4 regions of the Paenibacillus enshidis genome follow, and region 2 is predicted to be linked to each of the others. Evidence: riboswitches for the same ligand, from Rfam matches in the RefSeq annotation. Region 2 holds a riboswitch; each other region holds the start of a gene.

Region 1 (4,344 bases), on a different contig from region 2:
GCTTTTGTTAAGGTTTCCATCGGGAAATGATCGAATTTTCTCCATACGCTCAAAATATCCTTGGTAGCAAAAATACGCCATTCTCCTTTCACAGGGGCTCGTATTCAAAAGGACTGCTCCTCAGCAGGAAGAAACAGTCCTTGGATAAATACATTATACAGCTTCCCCGGTGGGGGCGTCTTTGTCTTTTCTGGCGAGCAGCAGGCTCCAGCCTGTCAAAATTACAGCCCCGACCACCATTAGACCGCCGATCCATGAAGTGTGGATAAGTCCCGGACCGTCCACGATGATGCCGCCCAAGTAAGCGCCAAGAGCGATCCCACCGTTAAAGGCCGCGATATTGATTGCGGAAGCGACATCCACGGCTTGCGGCACAAAACGCTGGGCAAGGTTCACGACGTACACCTGAAGACCGGGCACATTCATGAAGGCGAACAGGCCCATCAAAAGAATCGTAATCAGGCCGGCCACTTTAAATGGGGCCGTGAAGAACAGAATAAACAGGACCACCGCCTGAATAATAAACATATACAGCAGCGCCGAAAGCGGCTTGCGGTTGGCGGCCTTGCCGCCGATGATGTTGCCGATGGCAATCGCAAGGCCGTACAGAAGCAGAATGAAAGCTACGGTTGTCTCTCCAAAGCCGGTAATATCATGCAGCAGGGGAGACAGGTAGGTAAAGACGACAAAGGTGCCTCCGTATCCGAGAGCCGTAATCAGAAAAGCAAGCAGCAGCCGTCCGTTGGTAATCAGCTTGATCTGATCCCGTACCGGAGTTTTGCCCCCCTTCCGCAGATTGCCTGGAACGAGAATCAAGTTGGCGATCAGGGCCATAATACCGATCACTGCTATGGTTATAAAGGCTGCACGCCAGCCCAGTTGCTGTCCGAGAAACGTACCGAAGGGCACCCCGGTAATCGTGGCCACGGTCAAGCCGGAAAACATGATGGCGATGGCGCTTGCCCGCCGATTTTCCGGCACAAGGTCAGCCGCAATGGTTGAACCGATGGACATAAATACGCCGTGCGAGAAAGCAGAAATGACCCGTGCCGCAAGCAGTATGCCGATTCCACTAGAGAAGGCTGCAAGTGAATTGCCGGCAATGAACACGATCATAATCCAGATCAGCAGCGTTTTTCTTGGTATTCCTGAAGTTAAAGAGGTTAATACCGGAGCGCCGAACGTAACGCCCAACGCATATAAAGTGACCGTTAATCCGGTCATGGTTACAGATATATTCAAGTCTTCAGCGATAAGGGGAAGCAATCCCACGCTGATGAACTCCGTTGTCCCAATCGCAAAGGCACTGATGGCCAAAGCCAGCAGCGACAGAGTACTGCGTTTATTGTCCGACGACATGTTCAGTTCCACTCCTATTTTTATATTTTAGCCGGCCGGCAAATGCTATTATGGATGCTTCGCGTGAAAAAGAATAGTACGTACTTTGAAGTACTATAGGTACTTCCAGGTACCTACTAGGAAGGGAGCGGGAGGAAAGAAGACGCAGATCACGGAAAAAGCCGGAGTCCTGAGTTACAGGAATCCGGCTCTTCCGTGTGCAGATGATTTAAGTGCATGTTCCGAAGCAGCGGCATTAAACCTCGACTGCTTGACCGTCTTGTTCAATATGCTTTTCGCCCCATGCGCACATGGCATCCAGGACAGGCTTCAGGGACCAGCCGTAGTCGGTCAGGGAATACACCACCTTGGGCGGAACCTGCTCGAAGATTTGCCTTTTCACAAGTCCATCCTCTTCCAGCTCCCGCAGCTGCTGTGTGAGCATCTTCTGCGTAATACTAGGCATCAGTCTTTTCAACTCGCTGGTCCGTTTATCGCCTTTATCCAGATGACACAAAATGACTGCCTTCCATTTGCCGCCCATCACCTCAAGCGTTGCTTCGACTGGGATATTGTAAGCCATATGTTTACCTCCTGAAAAATGAATGATAAGTGGGATACTTTGGTTTTTATAGAATCTGAACGTGTATAGGTTCTTTCAGAAATGTACATATCCATTAAGGAACTACAATCTATGATAACACTACAATAGAAAAAGTAAACAAGAGTGATGAATAGCGTTTTTTGCGGTAAGATGTCGAAAAAACAGAAAAAATATATTATATTATTTTAAGTGGAGGATCCACCATTTATGTCAAGGGCAAACTTGCCGAAAGGCAAGGACGCAAAGCTGCAGGCCTAAGGATGCAATTAGGGATCTATGGCGGCTGAGCTACCTTAAATTCGGAGGGAGAAATAACAGGGTGAGCAGTATTTATCAATCGGATGTGGAATTTGTATACAAAAGTAGAGAAATCAAGCTTGAGGAGTGCCGAATTACTTGCGAAACGGGGACAAGGCCTACGATTGGAGATTTTTCTGACAAGTTCAAAGAATACGGCGTTGAGGTGAGACTGTATGATTTATACAGCATGACATTTAAACCCGTTGACCCGTTGAATACAGATATCATATCGATCCGGGTGATCCGGACATTCCAAATACGTTAACGCTTAAAGCACTGGAGGGATTGCTTCCGGTGCTTTTTCATTTTCCAGCGGTCTTCAAAAGATATTCACAAGTTTAGGTTAAACAGAAATGGTGAAATTAATAGGCAAGGGGATTCATACATATTCGGAGTGGTATAATTCCGGTATAACTTGGGCGACGGAGGGACATGCCTTGAAAACCGTTTTGGTGGTAGATGATGAACAGAAAATTCGCGAGGTACTGGCTTCTTATTTGCAGAAGGAGCATTTTCACGTACTGGAATGTGCGAGCGGTGAGGAAGCGTTGGCTGTACTGCGCAGCCAGCGGGTTGATCTGCTCATCTTGGATCTGATGCTGCCCGGCATGGAAGGGGAGACCGTCTGCCGGGAGGTGCGCAAATTCAGTTCCGTACCGATTCTCATGCTGACCGCAAAAATAGCCCAGGCGGACCGTATCAGCGGGTTGTCCATCGGGGCCGATGACTATATGATCAAACCCTTTGACCCGAATGAGGTGGTTGCCAGAGTACAGGCGATCTTGCGCCGGACAGATGATTCGCAGCTATTGGCGGACGTCATCTCTTTTAATAACGGGCATCTCCGCATCGATTCGCTGAAAAATCAGGTATACCACTATTCGGAGCCGCTCAGCCTTACACCAAGTGAGTATAAGCTGTTGCTTCTGCTCGCCAAATATCCGCAGCGCCGCTTTCCGCGGGAGGAGCTGGTCGACAGGGTGATGGGTCTCGGGTTTGATGGGGATATCCGCATTATCGATCAGCATGTCAAAAATGTACGGCAAAAGATCGAGCAAGATCCCCGCAATCCGCGCTACATTCTTACGGTGTACGGCTTTGGCTACCGGTTTGGCGGTGAGGGCTGATGTTTAACCGGCTGTATATCCGGCTGGCCGTGACTATCGTTGGCATGGCCGCAGGCATCGTTGCCATTTTTGCCGTGATCAGCATGTTTGCCGCTCATTATCATATCTCGATGTATATGGATCAGGTCTCACTGGCAGGTAAAAGACTGTCTCCATTGATGGATCATTTGGAGAGCGCCCTCCTTCAGTCGATCCTGCTGACAGGTTTGTTTTCCCTGCTGCTGGCGTTCATTATCGGCGTTTATTTTGCGAAACGCATCTCCCGCCCGCTGGTCCATATGAAACAGGCTGCCGAATGGATCAGCAGGGGCAGTCTGGACGTACGTGTCAACACGGAAGGCAGGGATGAAATCGCGGAGCTTGGGGCCTCCCTGAATCGGCTGTCCAAACAACTACAGAAACAGCAGTCGCTGCGCATGTCCATGTCCCAGGACATCGCTCATGAGCTGCGCACGCCGCTGACGACGCTAAAGAGCCACATGAGGGCCTTGCAGGACGGGGTCTGGGAGCCAACGCCCGCGCGGATTCACTCCTGTCTGGAAGAAGTGGAGCGTTTGATCCAACTCGTCAGTGAGCTGGAGGAGTTGAATGTAATGGATTCGCCGGAATTCCAGCTTTCACGGAAAGAAGAGAGTCTGCGGATCGTTGTCGGAAAGGCTGCTGCACTGATGGAAGCCACTTTTCTTGAGAAAGGGGTGCGGCTCCGGTACGAGGGCATTTCAGATGTCAGGTTGCTTATGGATGTGGACCGGATGAAGCAGATTCTCGTGAATCTGCTGACCAACGCCCTTCACCATACGCCTGCCGGGGGGGCTGTCAGCGTCCGGGAACGTAAGGAAAAAGGGGCGGTTTACCTCGTCATTAGCGATACGGGATCAGGGATTTCAGCGGAGGATCTGCCGTATATTTTTGAAAGGTTTTACCGTGGGGATAAGTCGAGGAATAGGCAGACAGGCGGAAGCGGCATGGGACTAG
Region 2 (4,344 bases):
CTTGTAGTAGCTTTAGGTGACGCAACTTATATATTCCGGACACCAGATCTAATTTCATATGTGGAGGATTATATTTTTAATAAAAACGAGATACCTACTGAAATTGCACTTAGATATGTTGCGAGTCAGGGTAACACTGCTAAGATACCATTCTTCAGGCATGTTGAAATGGTTGATATTGATAAGACTGGTCTTAATGCAGTGGAGAAAGAGAAGATTAAGCAACGAATTGAACGATATCACGATTTAAATAGTTGTACTAGCGGAATTAATGCGTCTTATACAATAAGAATGAACTCGATTGAGGAAATACTTTCCTGCTGCTATAAAGAGCCAAAAGAACAGGACATTATCGCTTACAACATACATAGGCTAGCTAGGGATCAGATCGAAGCATATATTAAGAGGAAAATTGAAGTCGCGAAAGAGATTGGAGCAGGAAGTTTAAGTACTTCAATGCGGAGGTTGCTACTGGCATTCGATTATATATGCTCAAATTAAAAGAGGCCATCGCTGAACCACCGAAGTGATTGCCAATGACCCCTTGAATCTAACCCAATTATACATGATACCATGATTAATATCAATGGTTCATCGTCTATTGGGTCATGGTTAAAATGCACTTATGGCCAGAAAAGTATTCATCCTTGCACTTTATACCAAATTTAGGGAAAATAGTTTGGTGATACATCTTTTCTCAAACGTTGCTCATGCTTAAGAAGCCATTCCTTTCGCCATAAGCCGCCCGCATAGCCGGTTAACTTCCCGTTTGTACCAATAATTCGGTGACAAGGGATGACAATGCTTAATTTGTTTTTACCGTTTGCACTGCCGACCGCTCGTATGGCCTTTTCATTGCCAATGGAAACAGCAATATCTTTGTAGGACCATGTTTGTGCGTAGGGTACTGTTTTTAAAGAATTCCAGACTGTTTTTTGAAATTCGGTACCTTCATATATATAAGGAAATGTAAATTCAGTGCGCGTGCCTTTAAAATATTCATCAAGCTGATCATGGCAAAGCTTCAAAGCCTGGGGAGTTTCGTCATGGATAGCATTTATGATGTGATCCCGTTCTGTGAACAGGATAGAGTATACAGCTTGATCTGTTCCTTGTATTTCAATCATTCCAATGGGTGATTGGTAATCTAATATATGCAGTCTGCTCATATAAGGACCTCCAAGATAAAAGGTAGGCAGGCTCTCCAGCCTGCCGGTTAGAGTTCTTTGCTCATCTTACGAAACTCGCTTGGCGAGCAGCCTTTTAAGCTTCGAAACACTTTGTAAAAATTAGAGAGACTTTGAAAGCCAACCTCATAACCAATTTCAAGATTGGTCATACTGGTCGTTTGAAGAAGCTGTACGGCTTTATCGATGCGCACTTTGTCCAAAAAAGTACGTGGAGTCTCTGATGTTTCTTTTTTAAATAGCCTTTCAAGATAAAAGGGACTTAGACCGACCTGTTCCGCAACATCATTCAGCTTCAAATTTTGTTTATATTGATTCACTAAAATCGTCGTAATACTTTTAACGAATTCACTATGAGGAGAATGCTCAACCTCGGGCTGGCATCTTTTGCACGCACGATAGCCAGCCTTTTCAACTTCACTGATATTATGGTAAAACTCAACGTTTATTTTTTTGGGTTTTCTGGACCTGCAGGAAGGACGGCAGTAGATTTTCGTTGTTTTCACAGCTGTATAAAATAATCCATCATATCTCCGGTCGCAGGCAATGATTTTTTCCCACATCTCGTCAAATGAAAGATTTATACTGGTCATCACTTAATCGCCTTCCCTCCCAGTCTAGTTTTCATACTAAATGTAATGTATCCTGTGACTCCCATAATTCCTGAATGACCGACATTTTGCTTCCCCCTTCTGTTTATTGTAACTCATTTTATCAAGGAGGCTTTATTATTTCGTCCTCATTCTTGCTCTTATGGTCTGAGAGAGAATCGAAAAAGATCATCGAATGGGCGCAGAAATCAATGAATCTTGTAAATTTTCTCTTGATAGAAATAGAGATGTCTGGTAAGATAGTCTCACAAAAGCTACTCACGATAACGGCAAACTTGTCGAAAGGCGAGGACGCAAAGCTATAGGGCCTAATTGACGATATGTCAGATGGCAGCCAGCTACCGAAAAGAAGACGCTTTTTTTGTTTTCATTGGACAAAAATATATTGATATCTGGAAACTCTAGCACGATAACGGCAAACTTGTCGAAAGACTGGGACGCAAAGCTACAGGGCCTTCTTGACGTTATGTCAATGGCAGCCTGGCTACCGAAGGGAGTTTACAGTATGCGCAACGCAATATTCGCGATTGTAGGACTTTTTGCGTTATTATTGTGGGCTCCATTAGTACAAGCTACCCAATCTCAAAATTGGCTGGGCTTGGAACAGCTGGACCGTGGTGTGATCGTTATTCGATATGACGTGAAAGCCGGCATGAAGACAAAGCTCATGATTGCAAAAGGTCAGGACAAATATACATATATGCTTTTGCCGAACAAACGTCAGGAAGCATTTCCGCTGCAGATGGGCAACGGTGATTATATGGTTACCGTACTGGAACAGATCAGCGGTACCAAATACAAGATCGTTCAGGAAGCGCCTGTTACGCTTCAACTGACGAACAATAGCAAAGTGTTTCTGGGCTCTGTACAAAATATCAATTGGAGCGAACAGGACAAGGTCGCTCAGCTTGCAAAGAAGCTGACCAGGTCCGCTCAATCTGACGAGGAAAAAGTGCAGGCTATTTATGAATATGTTGTGGGTACGATCAGATACGACAAGGCACTTGCAACCAGTGATCTGACGGATTACCTTCCCGATATCAACCGTACGATTACCGGACAGAAAGGGATGTGCTACGACTATGCCTCCCTATTCGCTTCCATGCTGCGGAGCATCGGTATTCCAGCCAAGCTAGATATGGGAACATCGGAATACGTCGATGTTTACCACGCCTGGAACGAAGTTTATTTGAACGGGAAGTGGGTAACCATTGATACAACGGTCGATGCGGGCTGGAAAGCCAGCGGGGCTGATTTTAAAATGATTAAAGACGCCGCTCGTTATTCAGTATCCAAGTATTACTAAAATAGTATACATTCAATCTAAGCTTTGGACAAATGTCCAAGGCTTATTCGAGTTTGTAGAGAAATTGTAGAGATCGGGCAGTTATAATGCAAGAAGCCCATTTGGTTCTGGTGGGAAAAACAGGGACAATGAATCGTGCGCCATTAGAAATATGCGGAGGTGATGGACTGGACGGTCTCAACGGCATACAATTCAATGGAGTATAGATAATCTGATTTGCGCACGGCAGCAGGATCGGAACCGAACATTACGAGGGTGATGTAGAGACTGAGGGAGAGATTATGAAGAAAAAAGTTAGTGGAATCGTTGTGGCGCTGCTGCTTCTGCTTCAATCGCTGTTTGGTGTATCCGCCTGGACGGCCAATGCCAATGCGGCAAATGCATCGGCAAGCGTGCAGGAATCCGTGTATGGAGAGACGGAAGACGTTGGAGTCACGGATGACGTCTATATCCCACCAGCGCCGGTCAACAATACGGACAACATTTTAACAAAAGTGGTATTAACCGACTTGGACGGTAACGTGATCGATGCGGTATATAATCCGGACAGCACCCTGGACATCGGTAAGGCTGTCAATCTCAGCTACGAATGGGAGCTTCCGAACAATCACGGCTACAAGGACGGGGATACTTTTACCTTCGAGCTGCCAAAGCAGTTTGAAATTTTCACGGACATTGAAGCACCGCTCGTGGCCGATCAAGACGAAGTTGGCAGATTTACCGTCGATCGCAGCGGGAAGGTTGTCATGACCTTCAACGGTTATGTAGAGAGCCATTCCAATGTAAGCGGCATGCTGGAAATTCGTACGGAATTTACGAAGGAAACCATTAAGGGGAGCACGGAAGTCATCATCGCCATTCCGGTAAAAAGCGGAGTGCAGACCGTTATCGTGAATCTGAAGCCGCAGGGTGGAAAGCTGATTGATAAGCAGGGAAAAGCGATTGGCAAAGACCGGATTGATTGGACGGTTCAGGTCAACAAGTCGCTGGATAAAATCAAGCATGCGGTCATCACTGATACGATGCCTGAAGGCTCGGAGCTTATCGCCGACTCTGTGGAGGTGTACCGCCTGCAAGTTAACGGCGATGGCTCGACGGTCCTTGGCGAAAAGGTAGGGGCCGACAAGTATACAGTCGAAACGAACGGCGGTGCCAAACTGGAGCTTGCTTTCCAGGATGAAACGATCAGCAAAGCCTATGAGATTCGTTATTCGGCGAAGCTTGCCGGCGAGCAAACGCG
Region 3 (4,344 bases), on a different contig from region 2:
ACGGGGGTTCGTGCTTTCCGAAGGACACGAATGCCCTCATTCAAATCGCAGGCAATGTGGATTACGAGTTCAAGCTGCTTAAATCCGTAGTGGAGGTCAACGCTGATCAGCGCTATATGATGATTTCCAAACTGCGCGAATCTCTCGGGCAGTTAAACGGCATACATGTAGGTGTATGGGGCTTGTCCTTCAAGCCGAATACGGATGATATCCGGGAGGCGCCATCCCTCGAAATTGTGGAAACCCTGGTGAAGGAAGGCGCGTTCGTCAAAGTCCATGATCCGATCGCAATGGACAAATTCAGGGAGCAGTTTAATCATGAGTTTATTCAGTGGTGCTCCACGCCTGAAGAAGCGGCGCTTGGCTCTGACGCCGTCTGTCTGCTGACCGACTGGGATCACTACAAACAGGTTGACCTGCGCATGCTGGGCTCTGTGCTGCGCAAGCCGATTCTCATAGACGGACGCAATGTATTCACTGAACAGCAGATCGCCGAATCCGGATTAGAGTATTATTCGGTCGGCAGACCACGCATGAGTGGGCTTAACGGCCTTTCGCCAAGCGTTGCAGGTGCAGTATAATATAAGTGGCTGGGAAAAATTGTCCTTTTTAGGAAATTTACTTCATGGAGGGAGAGTGGAGTTATGAAATTGGTGCTTTTGTCTGGCGGTTCTGGTAAAAGATTATGGCCTCTGTCCAACGATTCCCGTTCCAAACAGTTTCTGAAAGTTCTGGAAAGCCCGGAAGGACATCCTGAGTCCATGGTGCAGCGGGTATGGAGACAGCTGGGAGACACCGGAATGGCGGATTCCTCTTATATCGCTACCGGCAGAGCTCAGTTCGAAATGATTCAGAGTCAAATCGGGAGTGATGCCAGCATTATCGTGGAGCCTGAACGCAGGGATACCTTTCCGGCCATTGCGCTTACAGCCAGTTATCTATACAGTGTCGCCGGCGCATCCCCGGATACGGTCATTGCGATCCTGCCGGTGGATCCGTATGTGGAGCAAACCTTCTTCCATACGGTGGCACGTATGGAATACACGCTGCAGGAAACGGGCGCCAATCTTGCTCTTATGGGTGTTATCCCATCCTATCCGTCCGAAAAATACGGTTATATTATTCCGAAAGAAGGCTCGGCCGGAGCGGCAGGCTGCCTGCAGGTCAGTCATTTTCAGGAAAAACCGAACCGGGAGCAGGCCGAGCTTCTGATCGAGCGGAGCGCGCTCTGGAATTGCGGAGTTTTTGCCTTCCGTCTGGGGTATCTGCTGAAGATACTGGAAGGGAAGGGGCTTCCGCTGAATTACGAAGAACTGCAGAAGCAATATCATATACTGCCTAAAATAAGCTTTGATTATGAAGTGGTGGAGAAGGAAGAGAACATTGTAGTGCTCCCTTATGACGGCTTCTGGAAGGATCTCGGCACCTGGAATACGCTGACAGAGGAAATGTCGCAGCGTCAGGTGGGCAAGGGAGTGATGACCGAGGATTGTGTGAATACAAACCTGATTAACGAACTGGACATTCCAGTTACTATTATCGGGGCCAGTGATCTGATCGTTGCGGCCAGCCCGGACGGTATTCTTGTAACCAACAAAGCGGAAAGCCCGCGGATCAAGGAAGTGCTGAAGGCTCACAATCAGCGGCCGATGTACGAGGAACGCCGTTGGGGGCATTACCGGGTTGTGGATTATGTGAAATATCCGGAGGGCAATGAAGTGCTCACCAAGCGGATTTGCATCGAGCAGGACAAAAATATCAGCTACCAGCTTCATCGAAAGCGGAGCGAAATATGGACGATCATCAGCGGCGAAGCGGAAGTGATTCTGAACGAGAAGCTGCATAAAGTAAAAGCTGGCGACGTGGTCCGCATTCCGGAAGGCACGAAGCACAGCATTTTGGCTGTAACCGATGTAGAACTGATTGAGGTGCAGACAGGTTCCGAACTGGTGGAAGAAGATATCGTCCGCTTTTGCATAGATTGGAACGACATCACTTTGCATCAGTTCATTTCATGAGAAAATTCTATAATCTGATACAAAAACGCACAGGTTGCGTTTTTGCGCATATAAATGAAAAAAATGATGTAGTTTTACAGGTTATTTTGTAAAATATCCTGGAAAATTGGTTCTAGTGTGAATCATATATTAATTTTTGGAAATTCCGAGTCGATATTCTAGGATAAGAGGGAGTTTCATAGCCTTCATAGAAAAATGGCAACCCTGCCGAAAGGCAGGTGTACGCAAAGCTAAAGGGCCTTACCCCCTAGAGGGCTGGCAGCCTGGCTACCGAGAGGGAGAGAATTGGTGAAAACTTATTCTATGTATCGATTTTTTCAAAAATTGTTGCCTGTCATGCTGTTTTGTTCCCTGCTTCCATCGGGACTGTCCCGTGAACACTCTGCTGCCCAGGCCGCTGCAGCGCCGATTAATCCTGCTGCTTCAGCCGAGGCGCGCGAATTATATATGTATTTGTTAAATTTGGACGGAAGCGGAATGATTACCGGTCAGCATGATTATCTGGAAAGCCCTGATGAACTGAACATCGAGCTGAAGAACATCAGTGGACAGTACGCTGGCCTGCACGGCTATGAGCTGGGTGCTGTTTCCAACCAGTCGACTGCGATGACCGAAGCCCAGCGCAGCAATGTTGTATATAGCGCCATGAATTGGCACAATGCTGGCGGCATCGTTACGATGACCTTTCATCAGGCGCTTCCCGGTAAACCGTTGACCTGGGCCAATGTGCAGGCGAAGATCACCCAGGCGCAATTTAACAAGTATGTAACGCCAGGGACCAAGGAATATGCAAGGCTGATCGCAGATCTGGATCAGGTCGCGGTATCCCTCGGCAAGCTGCGGGATGCGGGTGTGCCTGTTCTGTGGAGACCTTACCACGAAATGAACGGGGACTGGTTCTGGTGGGGAAACAAGAGGAACTTTGTGAAATTATGGGATATCATGTATGACCGATTTGTGAATGTCCACCAATTGAACAATCTGCTGTGGGTCTGGAATCCCAACGCTCCGAACGCTTGGGCTGCTCCTTATGCCAGTTCGTTCCCCGGTTTGTCCAAGGTCGATATTCTGGCTGCGGACATCTATGACAATGATTTTAAGCAGAGCTATTATGACGGCCTGCTCAATCTGGCAGGAGATAAACCGATTGCCATTGGCGAGCACGGTGAAATGCCTTCTGAGAGGGTGCTGTCGGCCCAGCCGAGATGGGTATACTCTATGACCTGGGGCAACATGCTGACACAAAACAATTCGAACCGTCAAATTTTTGCATACATGAATGAGGACAGAACGTTGACCAGGGATGAATTGATTGCCGACATGGCCGCTCCTCCTGAAGCCCCTCCTGTGGAGCCACCCGACTCTGCTCCTCCGGGAGCGCCGCCGGTCGGGGAAGAACCCGATCCCGAGCCTGCACCGGAACCTGCACCTGAGCCTGTTCCAGGTACGGTAAACGAGGGATTGCACGCCGAATTCTTCAACAATATCAATCTAAGCGGGACACCTGTGCTTACACGCACGGATGCCAAGCTGGATTTCAACTGGCGCAGCTCCGCGCCGGATCCGGCAGTGCCTGCCGATCAATTCTCCGCACGCTGGACAGGCAAGGTAAAACCGGGGTACAGCGGTACCTATACTTTTACGACCATTTCCGACGACGGAATCCGGGTCTGGGTGGATGGGCAGTTGATTATTGACAGTTGGTTCAAGCAAAGCTGGACGGAACGCAAAGGGAGCATCAGCCTTACGGCAGATCAGCTCTACGACATCAAAGTGGAGTATTATGAAGGAACAGGTGATGCCATGGCACGCCTGATGTGGGAGAGCGGACAGGAGGCCAAAGCGGTCATTCCTTCAAGCGCTTTGTTCCATACTGCGGAATAGCTCGCTTGTTCCGGAGATGACTCTGTACAGAAAGTGTGGACAAGAACAATGAAAAATGGGTTGGCGAACAAGTATGCATATTTGCTTTTGGGCTTGCTTGGCTTAGCTGTCTTGTTTTTGCTTCTGGGTTATGCGAACAAAAGCAATCAGGAAAATGACAAGACTGCGGCTACAACTTTATGGATGCTTGGCGTCAGTAATGATTCTTCCACCGAGTTCCAAGGAGGAACGGGCAAGGAATCCCTTACAGTAGACGTTAAAGCAGTGAGTGGAACGGCATTAAAGGCAGCGGGAGGCGCGGCGCAGGCCGTCAGGACCTCTTCCCCTGTTATTCAGCTTAACGGATCCGTTCCTCCAGGGCTGAATGCCGAGACCCATCCGGAGCTCGTGCTGGAGTATGAGCTGGATACCGTTCCGGCCAACGGTGTGCGCTTTAATGTCC
Region 4 (4,344 bases), on a different contig from region 2:
ACCGCACTTTCCGCGTTCAAATCACCGATCGCGACGAAGTCACCATTTTTAACAAATGCTTCGGCAATAGAATAGCCAATGCCGCGAGCGGCGCCTGTGACGATAACTGTTCTTTCCCCATGGAATGGCATTGCATATCCCTCATTTCTTAATAAATAGCCGTGCAGGCAATTACCAAACAATGTGTAATACGAAGCTCTAAGCTGCTTTTCAATATTCTGTTACATAGAATTATAAAATTCTACTGAAATAAAAGAAGTCCCCAAAATTGGGTATTTCTTTTATTCACTAATTGAGGAATCATGGAGATGTCTGTCAGAATATTTAAGGGAGGCCATTCATGATGAGTAGGAAGAGAGTGGCTGTTATCACTGGAGGAATACCATAAAACGATTAGTATAAATCAGCATGCTGTGGCTTATGAAATTCTCGCAGCAGGCAAGAAAATGATTGAACTGAACAAGAGGGGCATCATCATTAACAACCCATCTGTACTCGGATATTTGGCTAGCCCCGGAACCTTTCCTTATCACGTGAGCAAAGGAGCAGTCAACATGATGATAAAATCTGTGGCGCTCGAATACACCCCTTACGGGATCAGAGTCGTTGCAGTAGCACCAGGCTTCGTTGATACGGACCTACTCCAGGAATTCAGAGACTTGGGAATCATAGATCAGATTAAAGCCAAAAGTATGAGCAACAAATTGATTGATCCAAAGCAAATAGCTGATGCTGTATATATGATTTCATTGGAGGAAGCCAGAGCTATTAACGGGAGTGTTGTCATGCTTGACGACGGATATGCCTCCTTTAAATAGGAGTGCTGTTGTTTTGGTGTATGTAGAACTGATAGCTCCCCTCCTCCTAAGCGCTATGAAAATTTCTTAAGAAATGCCCCTTTATGATTGACACTCGTTTTGGCATAGATTTTTTTGATAAACGTACGAACCGTACTTTGACTAATCCCACAAATATCCGCAATTTCAGGTACGTTTTTATTTTCCAGCCACCCATAGGCTATTTCTTTTTCACGATTGGTTAATGCATATCGATCAAAGAGAGAATAGGTCAGCTCTTTTTGTAGAAGGGAGTCCTTTTGAGGCAATTTGTCTTCAATATTCCTTGCCAGATGTTCAATGAGGGGCAGTGCGAATGTAACCTCATGAAAATAATGAAAACAAAGGCTTAGATAGCCTATAGTTATATTTTTTATTCGAATAGGTGTACAAACAGAAGACAATTCGGCGAACAATTTGTTGCTATGCTCGTCTCCAATGACGACAGACACCGCTCGATGCTCCATAGATAATGAAATGGCATTGATTCCCGCGTTTTTCATGGCGAATGATGTACCGTTTCTTATATTATTTCTTTCAAAATAACCTTTTAACGAATCGGTACCGCAATAATCGATAACGGTTCCATCCGTATCCGTAATCACAAACAAATAGGGTATCGACAGCATCTCATTCATATTCCGAGTTTCTTCTTGCAGTAAATGCAGAATTTCTTTTCGTTCAATCAACCTCTCTTTTATTTCAGACATACTGAGAATATTAGGAAAATGATCGTTTACTTCAAGTAATATTCTGTGGTCCATTATTCTCCCTTCTCCCCTTTAAGAATAAGTGACTAATAATGAAATCGATCTCCTAATCATCGCCACTGCCGAATCCGGCAGCCATTCGCAAAAATGAAAAAAGCCCCGTCCATATTTTGATAGCCATAACAAAATAGACGGAGGCTCCGTCGTATTCGGCAACTGGCTGGCATAGTAATCTAGGTTTCACCTTAGCCCCTGTAGCTTTGCGTCACCACCTTTCAGTGGGTTTGCTATTGTCGTACGAACAATAAATTTTTAATTATATAGTATAATATATATGCCGTTTTATCGTTTGGGAATAGGACCTTTCTATCAAGTATGACATAATGCGACAATCAATTGTCCCTATTTGAGGCATTTTAGAAAGAAGTTTTTTCGAATTGCGCTGATTGGCAAAACGGTCGAGAACAGAAAGGAGTCCCCCTCCCCTTGAAGACGGTCAGGAATACGGCTCCTCCTGCAATGCCCCCCGCTCATTCATCAATTTTTTTAGCTTCTCTTCCGTGCCTGTATTCGGTGTATAGATACTGCAGCGCAGATCATGCTCACCATAAACCTGCAAAGACGTAAGCTCAAACACCATCTTGCCCGCCTTGGCATGCCTGAATTCGAGATGAACATCCGGCGCGTAGCTCACCTGGCTCTGCTCCCACATCTGTTCAAAATCCGGATAACGATTTTTCATCTCCTCCAGAAAATGATCATACCATTCATCTTCCATGTACTGACCATAGTACGAACGGAACATCGCAAGGTAACCGCTCGCGAAATGCTCCCAATTCACTGCCAGCCTTTTGAATTCCCTGCGTGAAAAGAGCAATTCGATCATATTGCGTTCTTCCCGGGGAATCAGCTCAAAATCAAGAAATACATAAGCAGCCGCCAGGTTCCAGCCCACAATATGACAGGTCCGGTCTGAAATAATCGCCGGACAATAGCGCAGCTCGGTGATGATTTTTTCCAGTGAGGGAGTCATGAGCGGCACTTCTTGTTTTGCCGGATAGGATGCTGACAACCCGCTTTCCAGAGCGAGCGAGAACAGGTATTTTCGCTCGTCAGCCGTCAGCTGGAGCGCTGTGGCTACACAATCCAGTACAGACGGAGACACCTTGATGTCGCGTCCCTGCTCCAGCCATGTATACCAGGTGGTGCTCACCCCTGCCAGCTGTGCCACCTCCTCCCTGCGCAGCCCCGGAGTTCTCCGTCTCGCGCCTCCCGGAAACCCGGCTACTTCGGGAGAAAGCTTGGCACGCTGCGCCTTTAAAAAAGCGGATAAAACCTGCAGCCTCGTTTGCGAATTCATTGGTCTCTCCTTTTTCACAACGATTCATTAAATTATTATGGTACTAATTATACTAGCATAAACTATATCTTGTAATAGGATAAATTTCATGACATTCTATCCCTGATAACAGAATTTGTTCAGTTCAAGGGAGGTTCCTTTTATGGAGAAAGAAAGAGTCGTAATCACAGGCATGGGCGTTATTACGCCGCTGGGCAATAATGTGGAGACGTTCTGGTCCGGCCTTGTACGCGGGAAATCCGGAATTTCGCAAATAGATTCGCTGGATACATCAAAGCAGAAGGTGAAAATGGCGGGGATTGTACATGATTTCGATGCAAATGCGCTTTTTGGCACTAAAGAAGCCCGCAAAATGGACCGCTTCTGCCAGTTCGCTCTGGCGGCTGCGGATGAGGCCCTACAGCAATCAGAACTCAAGCTTGAAGAGATAAATAGGGAGCGGTTCGGGGTGTATGTCGGCTCCGGTACAGGAGGTATTCAAAGCCTGTTGAACCAGAGCGCCGTTCTCGCCGCACGCGGACCGGAACGGATCAGTCCGGTTCTGGTGCCCATGATGATTTCCAATATGGCAGCCGCCATGATCAGCATCAGGTATGGCGCGCTTGGCCCCTCCATGTCGCCGGTGACCGCCTGCTCCATTGGAAACACTGCTATTGGAGAAGCTTTTTTCAATATCCAGGCCGGGCGTTCGGACATCATGATCGCGGGCGGCACAGAGGCGGCCCTAACGGATATTGCCCTGGCCAGCTTTGCCAATGCGACTGCCCTCTCCACCCGCAATGCACAGCCTGAGCGGGCAAGCCGCCCGTTTGACGCGGAACGGGATGGATTCGTCATGGCGGAGGGGGCCGGCATCCTCGTTCTGGAATCCCTCTCCCATGCGCAAAACAGAGGAGCCACCATTCTGGCAGAGGTGATCGGTTACGGGGCGAGTTCAGACGCCTACCATATGGTAGCCACCCCGCCGGACGGACACGGGGCAGCTCGGGCGATGGTTGCTGCATTGTCCGAAGCCGGTATCTCTCCGGAACAGGTGGACGTCATCAGCGCCCATGCCACGAGCACGATGATCGGGGACCGCTCAGAGACCGCCGCGCTCAAGCAAGTGTTCGGAGACCATGCGTACCGTATGCCGGTCACAGCGAACAAGTCCATGACCGGTCATATGCTGGGGGCATCAGGCGCCGTCGAAGCGGTTGCGTTGGTGAAATCTCTGCAGGATGGCATCGTCCCGCCGACCATCAACCTGGAGACGCCTGATCCGGAATGCGACCTTGACTACGTGCCGAATCAGGCACGGCCGGCTGAGCTGATGATCAGCATGTCCAATTCCTTCGGCTTTGGCGGGCATAATTCCGCCATCCTTTTAAGGAAATTCATCCCATAATATATTACACTCAAGGGCCGTCCCGCTGCATGAAAAATGGGACGGCCCTTG

The links. Region 2 has a riboswitch for cyclic di-GMP ahead of ACE41H_RS16275 (transglutaminase-like domain-containing protein). Riboswitches for the same ligand answer to the same signal wherever they lie in the genome.
Region 1: another riboswitch for cyclic di-GMP. It lies ahead of ACE41H_RS21990 (hypothetical protein); the one in region 2 lies ahead of ACE41H_RS16275 (transglutaminase-like domain-containing protein).
Region 3: another riboswitch for cyclic di-GMP. It lies ahead of ACE41H_RS09615 (glycosyl hydrolase); the one in region 2 lies ahead of ACE41H_RS16275 (transglutaminase-like domain-containing protein).
Region 4: another riboswitch for cyclic di-GMP. It lies ahead of ACE41H_RS00940 (helix-turn-helix transcriptional regulator); the one in region 2 lies ahead of ACE41H_RS16275 (transglutaminase-like domain-containing protein).

Annotation. Positions count from the first base shown of each region.
Region 1 covers NZ_JBHHMI010000031.1:37,061-41,404, reverse strand. The annotation lists gene ACE41H_RS22005 (hypothetical protein) at 1-74, opposite strand, end outside; gene ACE41H_RS22000 (MFS transporter) at 154-1,359, opposite strand; gene ACE41H_RS21995 (winged helix-turn-helix transcriptional regulator) at 1,595-1,921, opposite strand; cyclic di-GMP riboswitch class I at 2,148-2,238, shown strand; gene ACE41H_RS21990 (hypothetical protein) at 2,262-2,507, shown strand; gene ACE41H_RS21985 (response regulator) at 2,680-3,369, shown strand; gene ACE41H_RS21980 (sensor histidine kinase) at 3,369-4,344, shown strand, end outside.
Region 2 covers NZ_JBHHMI010000014.1:103,337-107,680, reverse strand. The annotation lists gene ACE41H_RS16290 (hypothetical protein) at 1-501, shown strand, start outside; gene ACE41H_RS16285 (methylated-DNA--[protein]-cysteine S-methyltransferase) at 666-1,169, opposite strand; gene ACE41H_RS16280 (bifunctional transcriptional activator/DNA repair enzyme AdaA) at 1,217-1,780, opposite strand; cyclic di-GMP riboswitch class I at 2,057-2,144, shown strand; cyclic di-GMP riboswitch class I at 2,203-2,290, shown strand; gene ACE41H_RS16275 (transglutaminase-like domain-containing protein) at 2,304-3,104, shown strand; gene ACE41H_RS16270 (collagen binding domain-containing protein) at 3,386-4,344, shown strand, end outside.
Region 3 covers NZ_JBHHMI010000006.1:171,582-175,925, reverse strand. The annotation lists gene ACE41H_RS09625 (UDP-glucose dehydrogenase family protein) at 1-581, shown strand, start outside; gene ACE41H_RS09620 (sugar phosphate nucleotidyltransferase) at 645-2,018, shown strand; cyclic di-GMP riboswitch class I at 2,206-2,293, shown strand; gene ACE41H_RS09615 (glycosyl hydrolase) at 2,322-3,902, shown strand; gene ACE41H_RS09610 (hypothetical protein) at 3,951-4,344, shown strand, end outside.
Region 4 covers NZ_JBHHMI010000001.1:223,420-227,763, reverse strand. The annotation lists gene ACE41H_RS00950 (3-hydroxybutyrate dehydrogenase) at 1-131, opposite strand, end outside; partial or broken gene ACE41H_RS00945 (SDR family NAD(P)-dependent oxidoreductase) at 369-818, shown strand; gene ACE41H_RS00940 (helix-turn-helix transcriptional regulator) at 872-1,600, opposite strand; cyclic di-GMP riboswitch class I at 1,755-1,845, opposite strand; gene ACE41H_RS00935 (helix-turn-helix transcriptional regulator) at 2,043-2,906, opposite strand; gene fabF (beta-ketoacyl-ACP synthase II) at 3,049-4,293, shown strand.